One region of the Actinoplanes sp. NPDC023936 genome, then DNA from elsewhere that is predicted to be linked to it. Evidence: riboswitches for the same ligand, from Rfam matches in the RefSeq annotation. Region 1 holds a riboswitch; each other region holds the start of a gene.

The links. A riboswitch is a leader RNA that binds a small molecule or an ion and turns the genes downstream of it on or off. The one in region 1 is predicted to bind cyclic di-AMP.
Region 2: linked by a shared signal. The riboswitch ahead of AB0F72_RS27860 (transglycosylase family protein) and the one ahead of AB0F72_RS22345 (NlpC/P60 family protein) in region 1 are both predicted to bind cyclic di-AMP.
Region 3: linked by a shared signal. The riboswitch ahead of AB0F72_RS23725 (NlpC/P60 family protein) and the one ahead of AB0F72_RS22345 (NlpC/P60 family protein) in region 1 are both predicted to bind cyclic di-AMP.

What each region holds. Positions count from the first base shown of each region.
Region 1 is NZ_JBEZZR010000017.1:29,379-33,650, forward strand. It holds gene AB0F72_RS22330 (cytochrome ubiquinol oxidase subunit I) at 1-358, opposite strand, end outside; gene AB0F72_RS22335 (BlaI/MecI/CopY family transcriptional regulator) at 449-862, shown strand; gene AB0F72_RS22340 (M56 family metallopeptidase) at 859-1,764, shown strand; cyclic di-AMP (ydaO/yuaA leader) riboswitch at 1,919-2,054, shown strand; gene AB0F72_RS22345 (NlpC/P60 family protein) at 2,110-3,045, shown strand; gene AB0F72_RS22350 (AAA family ATPase) at 3,195-4,272, shown strand, end outside.
Region 2 is NZ_JBEZZR010000025.1:87,068-91,339, forward strand. It holds gene AB0F72_RS27850 (LysR family transcriptional regulator) at 1-581, opposite strand, end outside; gene AB0F72_RS27855 (nuclear transport factor 2 family protein) at 652-1,008, shown strand; gene AB0F72_RS27860 (transglycosylase family protein) at 1,059-1,742, opposite strand; cyclic di-AMP (ydaO/yuaA leader) riboswitch at 1,743-1,915, opposite strand; gene AB0F72_RS27865 (saccharopine dehydrogenase NADP-binding domain-containing protein) at 2,123-3,361, shown strand; gene AB0F72_RS27870 (GNAT family N-acetyltransferase) at 3,497-4,105, shown strand; gene AB0F72_RS27875 (crosslink repair DNA glycosylase YcaQ family protein) at 4,233-4,272, shown strand, end outside.
Region 3 is NZ_JBEZZR010000019.1:27,759-32,030, forward strand. It holds gene AB0F72_RS23720 (MurT ligase domain-containing protein) at 1-1,147, opposite strand, end outside; cyclic di-AMP (ydaO/yuaA leader) riboswitch at 1,527-1,695, shown strand; gene AB0F72_RS23725 (NlpC/P60 family protein) at 1,735-2,523, shown strand; gene mraZ (division/cell wall cluster transcriptional repressor MraZ) at 3,482-3,913, shown strand; gene rsmH (16S rRNA (cytosine(1402)-N(4))-methyltransferase RsmH) at 4,156-4,272, shown strand, end outside.

The DNA.
Region 1 (4,272 bases):
GCCGGTCCCAGCCGAAGTACCACAGCGCCAGGAACGTCGCCTCCAGGAAGAACGCGAGCATCCCCTCGATGGCGAGGGTGGGACCGAAGACGTCGCCGTAGAAGCGGGCGAACGCGCTCCATCCGAGCCCGAACTGGAACTCCTGGACCAGGCCGGTGACCACGCCGACGGCGAAGGTGGCGATCAGCAGCTTGCCGACGAACTTCGTCAGATGCAGGTATTTCTCCCGAGACGTCCGCATCCAGGCCAGCTGCAGCCCCGCTGCGGTCGCGGCCAGGCAGATCGACAGCGGCACGAACAGGTAGTGGTAGATCGTGACGACCGCGAACTGCAGCCGGGTCAGGTCAAGCACGTCCACGGGTTCCCCCAACGTAGTACGACGCTTCGTAGTAGATACTACGTCGTGTAGTACGACAACCTGACGTAGGCCTCCCGTAGGATGGAACACATGGCGCCGCTCTCGAAGAACCCGCTTTCGAAGACCTCGCTTTCGAAGACCTCGCTCTCGAAGAACCTGGGCGACCTCGAGCGTGAGGTCATGACGAAGCTCTGGGACGCGCCGGAGCCGCTGACCGTCCGCCAGGTGCACGAGCTGCTCAGCCGTGACCGCGACCTGGCGTACACCACGGTCATGACAGTGCTCGACCGGCTCGCCAAGAAAGGCCTGGTCACCCAGCAGAAAGCGGACCGCGCCTACCGCTACGCCCCGGCGCAGACCCGCGAGGAGATGACCGCCGGCCTGATGTTCGACGCGCTCAGCGCCACCCCGGACCGGGACGCCGCGCTGGCGTACTTCATGGGTCAGCTCCCGCCGGAGGCGCTGGCCGCGGCGATCAAAGCGGCAGCCGACCGGAAACCGTGACAGCGCTGCTGCTGGGCGCGCTGGGTCTGACCCTCTCGCTGATCGCGCCCGGCATCCTGGCCAGGGCGAAGTGGCCGGACCGGGCCCCCGTCGCCGGCGTCCTGCTCTGGCAGGCGCTCACCCTGACCGCGGTGCTCTGCGCGCTCGGGGTGGTGCTCGCCGCCCCGGAGGAGGTGACCCGGGCGGCCGGCGCGCGCCATCCGGAGACGGTGGTCGCGCTCGTCCTGTCGCTCGCCATCGCCGCGACCATCGTGATCCGGCTGCTGATCTCGCTCGCCAAGGTGACCTCCCGGGCCCGTGCCCGGCGGGCCCGGCACCGGACCCTGGTGGATCTGCTGGACCGGGTGGAGCGGCGCGACGACATCAAGGGTGGCGAGGTGCGGATCCTCGACGGCGCGCTGCCGATGGCGTACTGCGTGCCCGGCCGCCAGCCGCGGGTGGTGCTCAGCGACGCGGTGCTGCAGGTTCTCGACCGGGACCAGGTGGACGCGGTGCTGGCGCACGAGCGCGCCCACCTGCGGCACCGGCACGAGCTGGTGATGGAGTCGTTCACCGCCTTCTACCAGGCGGTGCCGAAACTGCTGCGCAGCCGGGTGCCGCTCGACGCCGTACACCTGCTGCTGGAGATGGTGGCCGACGATGCCGCGCGGCGCCGCACCGGGCCGGCGCCGCTGCGGGCCGCGCTGGGTCGTCTCGCCGATGCGCTGCCGCTCGCCGAGGGGGTGCTCGCCGACGGGGCCGCGGGGGAGGCCCGCCGGCGGCGCCTGGCGCGCCTGGATCTGCCCGAGAGCCGGTCACTGACGGTCGCCGCGAGCGCCGCCGCGGCGGGTCTCCTGGTGCTACCCACAGTGATCTTGGTGGTGCCGTGGCTGGGGCGCGCGATTAACACCTGGCCCTTTTAGCCACTCTCCGTAAGGGAAATGGAGCGCACGGTTTCGCCACGCGGACGACCTTTTCTTCCGCGTTCCGTGACCGGTACGGTGGTTCCCGGTTCGGTAGCCCCCCAATCGTCCACCCGGCCGATCTGCCGAGCCGCCGCCTAAACGCCGAGTGCTTCGAGACCGAGTGCCTCGAGAGACAAAGCGCGCCGGGGACCCAGGTAGTCCCGGGGTGAAGCCGCTCCCCCCGAGCGGCCGGGCAGCTTCCCGCCCGAACCCGTCAGCTAACCCGGTCGGCGGTCGAGTGGGAAGAAAGGACAACGCACCTAAGTGAAACGGAAAGGCCTCTTACGCGGTTTGGTCTGCGTAATGGCCGCGGCCGGAATCGTTCTCACTGGTCCCGCCGTTGCCCATGCCGAGCCCACGCCGGCAAGCGTCGAGAAGCAAATCGACGAGCAGTGGAACAAGCTCGAGCCCGTCATCGAGGAGTACAACTCGGTGCACGCCAAGCTGAAGAAGCTGCGCAAGCAGCAGTCTTCGCTGGAGAAGACGCTGAAGCCACTGCAGGTGAAGGTGGATGTCGCCATGGCCCAGGTCCGGGGCATGGCCGTGGACGCGTACATGCAGGGCCCGCCGAACGCGTTCAACGCGATGGTCATCAGTGGTTCGCCGACGTCGCTGACCGAGAAGCTCGCGCTGCTCGACCAGCTGGCCCAGCACCAGACCGAGTCCATCGAGCACGTGGCGCAGCTCCGCGACAAGTACGCGGGCGACAAGGCCAAGGTGGACCAGCTCGCCTCCGAGATCGCCGTCCGGGACACGGACCTGGCGTCGAAGAAGAAGGCGATCGAGAAGGAGATCAAGGACCTCCAGAAGCTCCGGATCGAGGCCTACGGCACGGCGAACGCCGACGACGGCGCGCTGCGCACCGGCCCCTGCCCGGTCACCTACACCAACGACAAGGGTGGTCGCGCGGCCCAGCGGGCGTGCGACCTGATCGGCAAGCCCTATGTCTTCGGCTCCAACGGCCCGAACAGTTACGACTGCTCGGGTCTGACGCAGGAGGCGTGGGCGGCTGTCGGTGTTCACCTCGAGCACTACACGAAAGACCAGTGGGGCTCGACCAAGTCGGTCAGCCGGGACGAGTTGAAGCCGGGCGACCTGGTCTTCTACTACTCCGATGTGCACCACGTCGCCATCTACATCGGCGGCGGCAAGGTGGTGCACGCACCGCACACGGGCGACTACGTGCGGATGGCGACGATCGACCGCGGTCCCATCGCGGGCTATCGCCGGCCAGGTTAGGAATCGCTGACGAAGATCGCCCCTCGCCGGAGTGCGGGGGGCGATCTTCGTTTGTCCGGCCTCAACCGCGCGCTTTTCCGCCCGGCGGATCTCACCCGTGCCGCAGTACCCGCCGGGCGGCGAACTCGGCGGGGGCATAATCGCCTGTCATGAGCGACCCCTTGATCGACAGCCTCACCGCCGCGGTGCAGGCCCGTCCCGACGACCTCCCGCTGCGCCTGCACCTGGCCGAGCTGCTGGTGGCCGCGGGCCGGGGCGCGGAGGCGATCGGGCATGCCGCTCAGGTGCTCGCCCGCGAGCCGGGCAACGCCACCGCCCAGCAGCTGATGGGCCGGGCGCTCGGAACCACCCCGGCCGCTACCCCGGCGCCGCCGGCCGAAAAGCCGGCCGAGCAGCCGGTCGCGCCGCCCTCGGCCGAGCCGCAGCCCTCGGCCGAGCCGCCGGCTGCGCCGTCGCCGGCCGCCGTCGACTGGTCCGCCATGGAGCAGCAGTTCGGCGACGTCGTCCCGCCCCGGTTCACCCACACCGGCGAGCCGGACCCGGTCCGGGGCCACCAGGACCGGGTCTTCGACGTCGAGAGCTCCACGATCACGCTCGCCGACGTCGGCGGCATGGCCGACGTGAAGAAGCGCCTCGAGGTCTCGTTCCTCGGCCCGCTGCGCAACCCGAAGCTGCGGTCGCTGTTCGGCAAGAGCCTCCGCGGCGGCCTGCTGCTCTACGGCCCGCCCGGCTGCGGCAAGACGTTCCTGGCCCGGGCGGTCGCCGGTGAGATGGGCGCCGCGTTCATCTCGCTCAGCATCACCGACGTGCTGAACATGTGGGTCGGCAGCTCGGAGAAGAACCTGCACGACCTGTTCGAGTCGGCTCGCGGCCACGCGCCGTGCGTGCTGTTCCTGGACGAGATCGACGCGCTCGGCCACAAGCGCAGCCAGCTCCAGTCGTCGATGCGGACCGTGGTGAACCAGCTGCTCACCGAGCTGGACGGGGTCGAGGGCGGCAACGACGGGGTGTTCGTCCTCGCGGCCACGAACGCGCCCTGGGACGTCGACTCCGCGTTGCGGCGGCCGGGACGCCTGGACCGTACCGTGCTGGTGCTGCCGCCGGACCGCCCGGCCCGCGCCGCGATCCTGGAATTCCACCTCCGGGACCGCCCGGTAGCCGGCGTCGACCTGGACCAGGTCGCGGCGGCCACCGAGCACTACTCCGGCGCGGACCTGGCGCACCTGT
Region 2 (4,272 bases), on a different contig from region 1:
CAAATTATCGGGTACGTGGACAGCGCGGTGACCGAGAGACGCGCATGACCAGCTAGTTCACTGTCCGGCGGGATCAGCGCGACGAGCCGCTCACTCGCGATCACGTGGCTCGCGAGGTGTTCGGGAGGCTCGCCTGCCAGCCCGGCCAGCGCCAAATCTAGGTCGCCGGATCGGATGCCGGCGACGAGTTGGTCTGAGTTCGCTTCCACCAGTTCGAGTTCGATGTCGGGGTGTTCCCGGTGGAACGCTGCAAAGGCGTCGAAAAGGGGCGTCACCTCGCACCCGATCACCATGCCGATCACGAGCCGACCCCGGACCAGGCCGTGCACGTCGTCGATCGCGTCCCGGAGGTCGGCTGCGGCGTCGAGCGCCGCGCGAGCGTGCCGGAGTGCCGCCTCCCCCGCGTCGGTGAGCCGGGCGACACGTCCCGCACGGTCGAAGAGCCGGGTGCCGAGCTCGTGCTCCAGGGCTTTGATCTGTGCGCTCACACCGGACTGGGTGATGTGCATGCGCTCGGCGGCGCGGGTGAAGTTGGCCGTCTCGGCGACCGTGACGAAGTACTCGAGCTGACGCAGATCCATGACTAATTCTAATGGTTGCCAGAAGAACTATGCGTTGGACTTGTGGGTGGACCTCCGGAAAACTGAAGCCATGACCGAGCAAGCACACCGCCCTGAGGACCTGACCAGGCTGTTCGTCGAGCGCGCCAACGCGAAGGACGCCGACGGGCTCGCCATGTTGTATGAGGAGGATGCCGTGATGGCTTACCCGCCGGGCAGCCAGACGCGTGGCCGCGAGGCGATCCGCAAACTGTGGGCCGACCTGTTGCCGCACATGCCCGAGTTCGAGCCCGAGCCGCCGCTGCCCACACTGATCAGCGGCGACCTGGCGCTGACTTCGACGCCCCCGAGTGACGGCTCGGGCGCCCGAGCCCAGGTCGCTCGCCGCCAGCCGGACGGCACGTGGCTGCGCGTGCTCGACCAGCCGGAGTTCACACGGCCGGAGTGACCACGCTCCGGGCGCCCCGACCGGGACGCCCGGCGTCTCCACGGGCCGGCTCAGAGCTTGATCCGCTGACCGACGAAAAGGCGGTGCGGGCTGCTGAGGACGTCGTCGTTGAAGCGGTAGAGGGCGCGCCAGCCTCCGGCAACGTGGTGCCGGCTGGCAATGCGCGCGAGGGTGTCCCCTCTCCGGACGACATAGGTCCGCGTGCCAGACCGAGGCGTGGCCGTCGCGCTCTGAAGCACAACGCCCCGCCCAGCAGCGCCCCGCCCAGCAGCGAGCCGACCAGCAGCGGACCGATCAGCAGCGGACCGATCAGCAGCAGCCCGATCGACAGTGGGCCGCACCACACGCGCCGGAGACTTGCGGACCGCTTTGCGGCTCACCTTGACGTTCGCTCGCTTGCCGCAGTGTGGCCAAGCGCCGATTCCCTGTCCCCGCAACACACGCTCGGCCACCCGGATCTGCTCCACTTTCGTGGCGCGGTTCGCGGTTCGGGCGTAACGCGTACCGCCGTAGGCACGCCATGTGCCGCGGCTGAACTGGAGGCCGCCGTAATACCCGTTTCCCGTGTTGATGCGCCAGTTGCCGCCGGACTCGCAGCGGGCGATGGCGTCCCAGTTCACCTCGGACGACACAGCCTGTGCGGGCGCGGCCGGGCCCAGCAGGCCAACGGTGCCGACGAGACCAGCGACGGCTACACCGAACGCGAGATGGACCTGCTTTCGGATTTGCACCATTTCAGTTGTCCTCCACGCCTGCGAGGTCAGCTGTCGGGTTCGGGCAGAGTGGCCCGGCCGCGTGGTGCGGCTTCACCCCAAGACGCGTGAGCGCCGAGGAACTTGTGGGTCCCCCGCTCCATGCCTTCGAGTTGTGATCCGTGGTCGGCGGCAGGATTCGGCGTTCCGGCCACGGTGCCCGCTCAGGCGGGCCACCGACGGAAGTCCACGGACGGATCGGGCGCGCTTACGCCTGGATCCGGGTCCGGTGGAGCTGTTACACCAAATTAACCCTTTGATCCGAGCTTGTATGGATAACTCGGCAGATTTTTTCCGACCCGCCTACCAGGAGGATTGTGGTGTGCTGCGCACTCTCCACGGAGGGTGCACAATCGGCAGCCATGAGCGATCAAGCGCGCGACTTCGATGTGATCGTCTATGGCGCCACCGGTTTCGTCGGTGTCCTCGTCGCACGGCATCTCGCCGGATTCGCGCCGGCCGGCACCCGGATCGCCCTCGCCGGACGGTCACAGCAGAAGCTCGAAGCCGTCCGTTCCCGGCTGAACGTCGACTGGCCACTCGTGGTCGCCGACGCCGCTGACACCACCGCCCTCGGTGCGTTGGCTTCCTCCACCCGAGTGGTCATCACGACCGTCGGTCCTTATGCGAAGTACGGCCGGGTGCTCGCTCACGCGTGCGCCGAAGCAGGCACGGACTATGTCGACCTGACCGGCGAAGTGCTGTTCGCGCGGGACAGCATCGACGAGAACCACGAGCTGGCGCGGCAAACCGGGGCGAGGATCGTGCACTCCTGCGGGTTCGACTCGATCCCGTCCGACATCGGGGTCCACGTGCTGCACTCGCTGGTGCAGGCGGACGGCGCCGGCGAGCTGACCGACACCACGCTGGTGGTGACGAGCATCCGGGCCGGCATCAGCGGCGGCACGATCGACTCGATGCGCAACCAGATCGACGTGATGGCCAAGGATCGCCGGCTGCGGCGGATCGGTGCCAGCCCGTACTCGCTGAGTCCCGACCGTGAGGCCGAGCCGGACCTCGGCCGTCAGGAAGACATGATCACGCTCCCGGCTTCCGAAGTGGATCCGTCGTTGCGCGGGCATCTCGCGCCGTTCGTGATGGCGTCCTACAACACACGCGTGGTGCGGCGCAGCAACGCTCTTCGCGGCTGGGCCTACGGACGGCGTTTCCGCTACCGCGAGGTGATGAGCGTCGGCACGTCGCCGCTGTCACCGGTGCTGGCCCTCGGCACGAAGGTGGCGCTCGGCGGCCTGGTCCTCGGTCTGACGGTGCCCCCGATCCGTTTCGTGCTGGACCGGGTGCTCCCGAAACCCGGTGCCGGCCCGAGCGAGCAGAGTCAGCAGTCGGGGCACTTCACGATCGACATCTTCACCACGACGAGCAGCAGGGCGCGATACACGTCGCGGTTCCGGGCCAAAGGCGATCCAGGTTACGCGGCGACCGCGGTGATGCTCGGCGAGGCGGCGCTGGCCCTGGCGCTGGATCGGGACAAGCTACCGGCATCGGAGGGAGGTGTGCTGACCCCGGCGACTGCCATTGGCGACGCGCTGGTCGACCGTCTGCGAACAGCCGGGATGGAGATCGCCGCGCGCAAATTGTGAGACGGATTCGCCTGACTGAAGATCCGGCAAACGCCACATACTTTCTTGAGCGCTGGTCAAGAGCGGTATCGAGAAGCCGACCAAATATCGATCGCGACTAGCACTAACCGGGTCTTTGTGGGCAGGATTCGGAGGGTGACCGCCGACCCTCTGCCCTATCCGCTGAGGTTGACGGGAACCGGCATCATCCTGCGCGAGTGGCGTCCAGACGATCTGGACGATCTGGTCGCGCTGCTGGACGAGCCGGAAATCGCGCGCTGGACGCCGATGCCGTCACCCTTCGACGCCGAAGCCGGCCGCGCGTACCTCAAGCGTGCCCACCAGGGACGCGCCAACGGCAGCCGGATCCAGCTCGCCATCACCGCCGACGGCGGGCTCCCGGTCGGCGAAGTGCTGCTCTTCGCCGTCGATCCCAACCTGCGCGAGGCCGAGCTCGGCTATCTGGTGGGTCACCCCTACCGCCGGCGCGGGCTCGCGTCGGGGGCGCTCTCACTGCTTTCCGGGTACGCGTGCCACACGCTCCGCCTGCGCCGCCTCCTGCTGCGCATCGATCCAGCGAACGTGGCGAGCACGTCGGTGGCCCGTCGGTGCGGTTACTGGCTGACCGGAGAACCTCCGATCCACCAGGAAGGACCTTACGGACCGAGCCGGCTGGACACCTGGGAGCTCGTCGACGGCCGCGCCGCCACCCGCACCGAACGCCTGAAAAATGTCGCATCCCGGCGGTACGGTCGTCGCACCTAGCCGCCACCCGCTCACCATCAGGGCCACGGGGACGCGACTCACACCCGCATCGCAACCAACGCGGATGGTCCGCTCGGCACCGTCCGCACGAGCCGGAAGTCAGAGCACACGCCGCACGGAGGTGCGCATGATCAACGTGGATCGGGCACAGGTGATGGCCTACCGAG
Region 3 (4,272 bases), on a different contig from region 1:
GCGGAACGGCCCGCAGCGCCTCGTCGAAACTCTGTACGTGCCGGAACGGCACCTGGTTCACCTGGAGCCGGACGGCCAGGTCGTAGGCGCGGTCGCCGGTGATCAGCACCGGGCGGTTGCGCAGTGGTGAGAAGTCGACGTCGTACAGCCACGAGGTGTCGAAGCCGTCGGGGTCGCGGGCGTTGATGGAGAGCAGTGTCGGCGCGTGCTCCGCCATGTCGAACGCCTCCAGCCAGCTGGCCGGGTTCTTGGCGAGCAGCAGCCGGATGTTGCGGCCGTCCCGGTCGACCTGCGCGTACCGCCCGGCGATCGACGTCACCCGGGAGAGCCGGGGCAGCGCCTCTATCGGGCGCACCCCGAACTCGGCGGCGACGGCGAGCGCGGTGGCCGCGTTGCCGATGTTCACCTTGCCGGGAAGCTGAAGTTTCACCAGGTGCCAGTCGCCGCGCGGGTCGATCACGCCCTCGTCCTCGACCGACCAGTGCGCGCGGGGCCGGCGCAGCGGGCAGCCGGTGCACCACCAGTCGCCGTTGGCGCGCTCGATCGGATGGCCGCTCTCCGGGCAGACGAACGAGTCGTCGAGCCAGCGCTGGCCGGCGCTGAACCAGGTCACCTGCGGGCTGCTGCTGGCGGCCCAGACGACCATCGGGTCGTCCGAGTTCGCCACGACCTTGATGTTGGGGTGGCTGGCGAGCGTGGTCTTCCACAGCTGCGCCATCATCGCCACCTCCTTCGCCCGGTCCAGCTGGTCGCGGGAGAGGTTGAGCAGGGCCACCACCTTGGGGCGGGTGGCCTCGATGACCTGGGCCAGATAGTGCTCGTCGACCTCGAGGACGGCGAACGGGGTGTGTCCCTCTTTCGCCAGCGCCGAGGTGTGGCCGGTCGGCATGTTCGCGCCGAATGAGTTCGTGGCGACCCGGCCGAGCACACCGACCGCCGCGGCGGTGAGCCGCGTCGTGGTGGTCTTGCCGTTGGTCCCGGAGACGAGCGCCACAGCCCGGCCGGACGAGAGGTGGGCCAGCAGGTCGGGGTCGATCTTGAGGCCGATCCAGCCGCCGATGACCGAGCCGTCGCCGCGTCCAGCAGCCCTGGAGAGCGCCGCGGCGGTCTTCGACGCAGTGGTCGCGACCTTGGCGATAAGAGGCATCTTCCCGTCCGTCACGCCAGCGAGGGTACCGGACCGAAAGGTTACGTCGAGTTGCCGTCCGGTCAAGATCGGATGCGACTTGTGTTTGTACCGCTCTCAACGTTTTGACATGGGTTCCGGGTTGGCGGCCGAAGAATTGTGTGTTCTGTTTCACCCGTAACCTTCGACTGATCGTGTTCGGACGACCCCAAGGGGTAATGGCATTTGTCTCCGGGCGGTAACAAACCGGACACCGACATGTGTGCCAATTACTGTGCGTGACATTTTCGGCCCTGACGATCACGCGGAAGGTCGGGTACCAAGGTTGGGCCGGGTGCAAACGCATCCGGCTCGCACCAGCCCGGCCCACGCCGAGCCCTGCCCCGAGCTGGACGGTGCGACCACCGCAACACCGGAACCACACACAAGGCATCAGGGGGCAGGGACGGGGGACCCATAACCGGCCGGTTCAGCTCCACACCGGCCTCGGGGTGAAGTCGCCTAGCGACCGGGCACACCTTCCCGCCCGAACCCGACAGCTAACCTCGCAGGCGTGCCGGAGGGATATCTCTACCGTGCACGAACACAGTTCGCGCCGTGGCAGCCGCGTGTCTCGCGGCGCCGGCACAGTCGCACTGTCTCTGGGTCTCTGCCTCTGCGCCGGGCAGCTGGTCACCGCGTCTCCCGCGGTCGCGGCCAGCACCACCCCGGTCGTCAAGGTCGCCGCTTCCGCGGCGGCCGCGAAGGTCAAGCCCAAGCTGACCGCCAAGGCCAGCACCCGGAAGCTCCCCTGGGGCTCCACCCTCAAGGTGACCGCCAAGGTCATCGACCCGCGTACCGGCAAGGTCGCCAAGGGCACGGTCCGGCTCCAGGGCCTGGTCGGCGGCAAGTGGAAGACGTGGGACACCGAGACCGTCAAGAACCAGAACGGGACGGTCACCCTCAAGTACGCCCCCAAGAACACGTACTACATCCGGACCCTCTTCACGGGCTCCGGCTTCAGCACCGCGAGCACCGGCAAGACGAAGATCACCGTCAAGGCCAGCGGCGCGAAGATCCTCGCTGAGGCGAAGAAGCACAAGGGCGCCCTGTACAAGTACGGCGCGTCGGGCCCCAAGCGCTTCGACTGCTCGGGCTACACCAAGTACGTCTACAAGAAGGCAGCCGGCAAGTCGCTGCCCCACAAGGCGAACTCGCAGCAGAAGTACGGCAAGAGCGTCAGCAAGAGCAAGAAGAAGGTCGGCGACCTGATCGTCTTCCGCAACGGGTCGTACGGCTACCACGCCGGCATCTACGCCGGTAACGGCTACATCTACGACTCGCCGCACACCGGCGCCCGGGTCGGCAAGCACAAGATCTGGAGCAAGAACTACGTCGTCCGGCGTCTCGTCGCCTGACGTCTGTAGTTGGGTGTCGCCTGTAGTTGGGTGACGTCTGTAGTAAGTAAGGAAGGACCGGCACGCGGCGTGGTGGCGCCGTAGCCGTTGATCACGCCTGTGGGGTGTGGCCCGATGATGGGTCACGCCCCACAGGCGTTTCTTTTTCGGGTACGGGTGACCCCGTTCCCCGCCGCAGACGAGCCGTTCCCGTGAGTCCGCGCGGCCGGGTGGGTGGTCCGGGCCGTCCGGCGGGTTTCGCTACCGGTGCATGGGCACGCGCTACGGGCTCGCCGGGTGATCGCCGGCGGTTCGGGCGGCCCCGGGTGGGCGAGCCGTAGCTCAGGCCTGTGATCAAGGGCCTGTTGCCTGTCGGGGCTACGGCTGGCGATGCCGGGCCGTAGCTGGGGCCTGTGATCACGGGGTTGTTGCCTGCGCGGGCTACGGCTCGCGGCGCCGGGCCGTAGCTGAGGCCTGTGATCACAGGGCTTTTACCCGCCTGGGCTACGGCTCGCGGGGGTGGGGTGGCGCGGTACCTGCGTGGGCTACGGCTCGCGGGGGTGGGGTGGCGCGATACCTGTGTGCGCTACGGCTCGGGATTTGGCGGCTCCGTTTTGCTCCACCTGGGGGGCTCACTTTTGCTCCACCTGGGGGCTCCACTTTGCTCCACCTTTGCGGTGAAGGGTGGCCTCCCACACTTTGAACAGGGAGCTTTCGGACCGGCTGGGCTCGATGTCGGAAACGAGACTCCGTCGATCATGGTTCGGCCCTCCACTTGGGGGCACCGCCTGTGAACTGGGAATACGTCCGCGAAAAGGGCTCGCGAGCGGCTCCATTCGGGTTGCAGGTGGAGGGAAGTGGAGTAGAGTGGGGCGCAGTGGCAGGACCGAGGAAATGAACCGGGACTGTCGGCCCGAGTTGACAGGCGAGACCGCTCCACCGCGAAGGAGTGCGACGCCACGGCAAGGGGGGTTGGCCGATGTTCCTCGGCACGCACACCCCGCGCCTGGACGAAAAGGGCCGGCTGATCCTCCCGGCGAAGTTCCGTGATGAGCTGGCGGGAGGTGTCGTGATCACGAAGGGGCAGGAGCGCTGTCTGTACGTGTTCCCGATGCCGGAGTTCCAGCGCATCGCCGGTCAGCTCCGTGAGGCGCCGGTGACGAACAAGGCCGCCCGGGCTTACAGCCGGGTGTTCTTCGCCAGCGCGCACGACGAGGTGCCCGACAAGCAGGGCCGGGTGACGATCCCGGCGCACTTGCGGGAGTACGCGAGTCTCGGCCGCGACCTCGTGGTGATCGGGGCGAGCACCCGGGTCGAGGTCTGGGACAAGCAGGCCTGGGACGACTACCTCACGGCGAGCGAGGAAGAGTTCGCCGACATCGAGGAGGGGGTGCTGCCCGGCGGACTGTAAGGCGTGGCACCTCGGTGGCCGCAACGCGGCCCGGACGCCACTGCCGCCGTACTGCGAGATCTCCAGCCGCTCCCGCTCCTGGCGCCTCTTCCCCGGCGCCAGGCGCGTGTCCGGGGCCGGCCGTCCCGCTATGGGACAGCCCGGCACGGGACACGAGCGGATGGGGATCTGGCGGTACGGACGGGCGGCCGGGCCGGTACGGCGAACGAGCAACACCTGGGTGAGACGCGAACGGGCAGGCAATGGGGGTCGTAATGGGGGAGCCGCGAGGCACACACGTGCCGGTGCTGCTCGAGCGCTGTCTTGAGTTGCTCGCTCCCGCACTGCAGTTGCCGGGCGCCGTCCACGTCGACTTCACG